DNA from 2 places in the Streptomyces sp. NPDC046909 genome. Region 1 is predicted to be linked to the other one. Evidence: riboswitches for the same ligand, from Rfam matches in the RefSeq annotation. Region 1 holds a riboswitch; the other holds the start of a gene.
What was found. A riboswitch is a leader RNA that binds a small molecule or an ion and turns the genes downstream of it on or off. The one in region 1 is predicted to bind S-adenosylmethionine.
Positions count from the first base shown of each region.

Region 2: another riboswitch for S-adenosylmethionine. It lies ahead of ABZ928_RS21300 (putative leader peptide); the one in region 1 lies ahead of thrC (threonine synthase).

Region 1 covers NZ_JBEYXC010000004.1:600,830-603,021, reverse strand. The annotation lists gene ABZ928_RS15770 (glucosyl-3-phosphoglycerate synthase) at 109-1,053, opposite strand; SAM riboswitch class I at 1,190-1,345, shown strand; gene thrC (threonine synthase) at 1,363-2,192, shown strand, end outside.
Region 2 covers NZ_JBEYXC010000006.1:133,810-136,001, reverse strand. The annotation lists gene ABZ928_RS21310 (SDR family oxidoreductase) at 1-313, shown strand, start outside; gene ABZ928_RS21305 (DNA alkylation repair protein) at 315-980, shown strand; SAM riboswitch class IV at 1,128-1,241, shown strand; gene ABZ928_RS21300 (putative leader peptide) at 1,277-1,393, shown strand; gene ABZ928_RS21295 (ABC transporter substrate-binding protein) at 1,577-2,192, shown strand, end outside.

The DNA of each region.
Region 1 (2,192 bases):
ACCCGTAAACGCTCAAACGTACGGTTCTGTGTATACGGCCCGCCGGAGCCCGTAACGCGGCTCTGGCCAGGCGACCTCAGCCAACCCCAGCCGACCTCAGCCGACCTTTCAGGCGACCTTTCGGGACGCGTACTCCGCGATCTCCGCCATCGGCGGCCGTTCCTCCGTGTCCACGGAGTAGGTGCGCGGCTCGAAGCCGTCCTCGCCCCGTTCGAACTGGGTGAGGGAGGGACGGATGAGGTGGCCGCGGGCCAGGCGGAGCTGGGCGGTGCGGTAGATCGCGGCGGACATGCGGCCCAGGGCCTGGCCGTCCTGGTGGCGGTGCTTGCGGACCCCCACGTCCACCTGGGCCAGCGCGTCGAGGCCGACCAGGTGCAGGGCGTCGACCAGCATGCCCAGCTCCACGCCGTAGCCGACGGGGAACGGCAGCTGTTCCAGGAGGGACCTGCGGGCCGCGTACTCGCCGCCGAGCGGCTGGACGAAGCCGGCCAGCTGCGGCCAGTGCATGTTCAGCAGCGGGCGGGCCATCAGCTCGGTGACGCGGCCGCCCTGGCCCGCCGCGCTCCCGAGTGGGCGGTCGTACATGGCCTTGACCAGGTCGACAGCGGGGTCGGTGAGCAGCGGGCCCACGATCCCGGAGACGAAGTCGGAGGAGAACTCCTTCAGGTCGGCGTCGATGAAGCAGACGATGTCACCGCTGGTCACCAGCAGTGAGCGCCACAGCACCTCGCCCTTGCCGGGGACGGTGGGGACGCGGGGGAGGATCGCGTCGCGGTGCACGACCGTGGCCCCGGCGGCCGCCGCGACCTGCGCCGTACGGTCGGTCGACCCGGAGTCGACGACGACGATCTCGTCTACGAGGGGCACCTGCTGCATGAGGTCGTGACGGATGATCGCGACGATGTCGCCGACCGTCTCCTCCTCGTTGAGCGCGGGCAGCACGACGCTGACCGTCTGCCCCGTGCGTTGCTTGGCGGCCATGATCTGGTGGAGCGGGCGATCGGTCACTGACCAGGAGCGGGTGGTCAGCCAGCGCTCGACTTCGTTCAGCACGTAGGCGGCTCCTTCACGTGTGATCCATCTCGCCGTTCGGACGTCTATCTCAACTGTCCTGGCCGTCGGTTACAGTCTTGAACAACGCGGATGACCATCGCATGTCCTGGATGGTCGGACGTTCACAACTTCATACCGCTCATCCAGAGGGGCAGAGGGATACGGCCCGATGAAGCCCCGGCAACCCTCCAGTCGGTACTCGTAGATCATTGTTGATCGTTCCGCGAGGCTCCCGACTAGGGAAGGTGCCAAATCCGTCTCACGGCGAGATGCGTCGTGAGGAAGATGAGGAGAAAGGGCCTCGCCTCCATGGCTGCGCAGACTGTTGCAAGCACCACCGATGCAAGCACCACCGCTACGACCGTAGACCTCGGCCCCGCCGCAGCGCTCAGCTGCCGTGAGTGCGGCCACCGGGTCCCTCTCGGACCGGTCTTCGCGTGCGAGGAGTGTTTCGGCCCGCTCGAGATCGCCTATGACTTCTCGGCCTACGACACCGAGGAACTCCGCAAGCGCATCGAGGCGGGACCCGCGAACATCTGGCGCTACGCGCCCCTGCTGCCCGTCCCCGCGGACGTGGCCGACAAGCCCAACATCAACCCGGGCTGGACCCAGCTCGTCAAGGCCGACAACCTCGCGCGCGAGCTCGGCGTGACCGGCGGACTGTATGTGAAGGACGACTCCGGTAACCCGACGCACTCCTTCAAGGACCGCGTCGTCGCCCAGGCCCTGGAGGCGGCCCGCGCCTTCGGCTTCACCACCCTCTCCTGCTCCTCCACCGGCAACCTGGCCGGTGCCGTCGGCGCCGCCGCCGCCCGCGCCGGCTTCCGGTCCTGCGTGTTCATCCCGCACGACCTGGAGCAGGGCAAGGTCGTCATGGCCGCCGTCTACGGCGGTGAGCTCGTCGGCATCGAGGGCAACTACGACGACGTGAACCGCTTCTGCTCCGAGCTGATCGGCGACCCGGCCGGCGAGGGCTGGGGCTTCGTCAACGTCAACCTGCGGCCCTACTACGCGGAGGGCTCCAAGACCCTGGCGTACGAGATCTGCGAGCAGCTCGGCTGGAAGCTTCCCGACCAGCTGGTCGTGCCGATCGCCTCCGGCTCGCAGCTCACGAAGATCGACAAGGGGCTCCAGGAGCT
Region 2 (2,192 bases), on a different contig from region 1:
GGCCCGGCCGGGCGAGCACGCCGGTGCCACGTACGACCTGACGGGGCCCGAGTCGCTGTCGCTGGCGGAGGCGGCGGCCGTTCTGACCGAGGTGCGGGGCCGTACGGTCACCTACCACCCCGAGACGGTCGAGGAGGCGTACGCCTCGCGTGCCTCCTACGGCGCCCCGCCGTGGCAGCTCGACGCCTGGGTGTCGACGTACACGGCCATCGCGGCGGGCGAGCTGGACGGTGTGAGCGACGCGGTGGCCCGGCTGACCGGCCACCCCGCCACTCCGCTCGCCGATGTCATCCGTGGCATGACGGGAGGCTGAGATGGCCGAGGCGACGGTGGCCGAGGTGATGGCCGCGCTGGCAGGCCTGGAGGACGCGAAGACGCGAGCGGTCAACGAGCGGCACGGTGACGATCACGGGGTGAACCTCGGGAAGCTGCGCGCGCTCGCGAAGCGGCTGCGGGCCCAGCAGGAACTCGCCGTGCAGCTCTGGGAGACGGGGGACAGCGCGGCCCGGCTGCTGGCGCTGCTGATCTGCCGCCCGAAGGCGTTCAGCCGTGACGAGCTGGACGTCATGCTGCGTGCGGCACGCACCCCCAAGGTGCACGACTGGCTCGTGAACTACGTCGTGAAGAAGAGCCCGCACGCGGAGGAACTGCGACTGGCGTGGTCCGCCGATGCGGATCCCGTCGTCGCGAGCGCGGGGTGGGCCCTGACCACCGAACGCGTGGCCAAGAAGCCTCAGGGACTCGACCTCGCCGGGCTGCTCGACGTCATCGAGGCGGAGATGAAGGAGGCCCCGGACCGCCTCCAATGGGCGATGAACCACTGCCTGGCCCAGATCGGCATCGACCACGCCGAGCACCGCGCTCGTGCCATCGGCATCGGTGAGCGCCTGGGAGTGCTCAAGGACTATCCGACGCCCCCGGGTTGCACGTCTCCGTTCGCACCCGTCTGGATCAGCGAGATGGTGCGGCGGCAGCGCTAGCCGCCATGGATGCGCGGACCACGGAGCGGGGTACGGCCCGGGGTACGGCCGCCCGCGTCCCGGCACGTGAGACGGCACCGCCTTCCCGCCCAGGCCACACCAGTACGGCATTGACGTACGTCAATTCGGCTCCGTAGCATCGCGATCGGCATTGAGTGTCAGCGTCAAGCCCTGGCTCGCTGACCGGCAACCCTCCCGCGCGGTGGGGTGCTCCAGGTGAAAGCCCGGCGGGATCATCGACGATTCCCGCAAGCGCGTGGCCCCGGGAACGGGGCCGGAGATGAGGGGGGACCGGTATGCGGCAGTACGTCGATCCGGCTGTCTCCTTCGGCGACGCCACCGCGTTCTCCCGGCTCTCGCGCCGGCGCCACATCGATCTGAAGCGCTCGACCAGCTGCCTCTGTCCGGCCTGACGAGTCCGCCCGCCGTCAGCTGACGTCCGTCACCGGCCGCGGTGCGCCCCTGCTCCCCTTCTCCCTTCCTTTCCCCACACCTTTCCGCGCCACCGGCCCTCTCGGTGCCGTCCTTCACCCGGGCATGGCCGTGCCTCGTACGGCACCCCCATGTCTGGTGACACGAGTAGGAGAAACCCCTCCGTGACAGCTCTCCCGGTTTTCAGAACCCCCCGATGGGCGGCGCTCACCGCCCTGCTCACCACCAGCGTGCTGCTGACCGCCTGCGGGTCGGGCACCGACGACTCCGGCGCCGGCGGTGGCAAGCCGAAGTCCGGCGGCACCCTGACCTTCGCGGTGGGTTCGGACGCCGGCTGCGTGGATCCGCAGCAGGTCGCCAGCAACGACACCATCTACTCGGTACGTCAGACCGTGGACTCCCTGACCGACCAGGACCCCAAGACCGGCAAGATCGTGCCGTGGCTGGCGAAGAGCTGGGACATCAGCGCCGACACCAAGACGTTCACCTTCCATCTCCGGTCCGGCGTCACTTTCAGCGACGGGTCCGAGCTGACCGCGCAGGTGGTGAAGGACAACTTCGACGCGGTACCGAAGCTCGGCGCCCTCGCGACGCTGGCCCAGGGCTACTTGAGCGGAGTCGAGAGCACCACCGTGGTCGACCCGCTCACCGTTAAGGTGACCTTCAAGGAGCCCAACGCCCAGTTCCTGCAAGCCACTTCGACGCACTCGCTGGGCATCGAGTCATCGGCGAGCGTGAAGAAGACCCCGCAGCAGAAGTGCAGTGACGGGATCGTCGGCT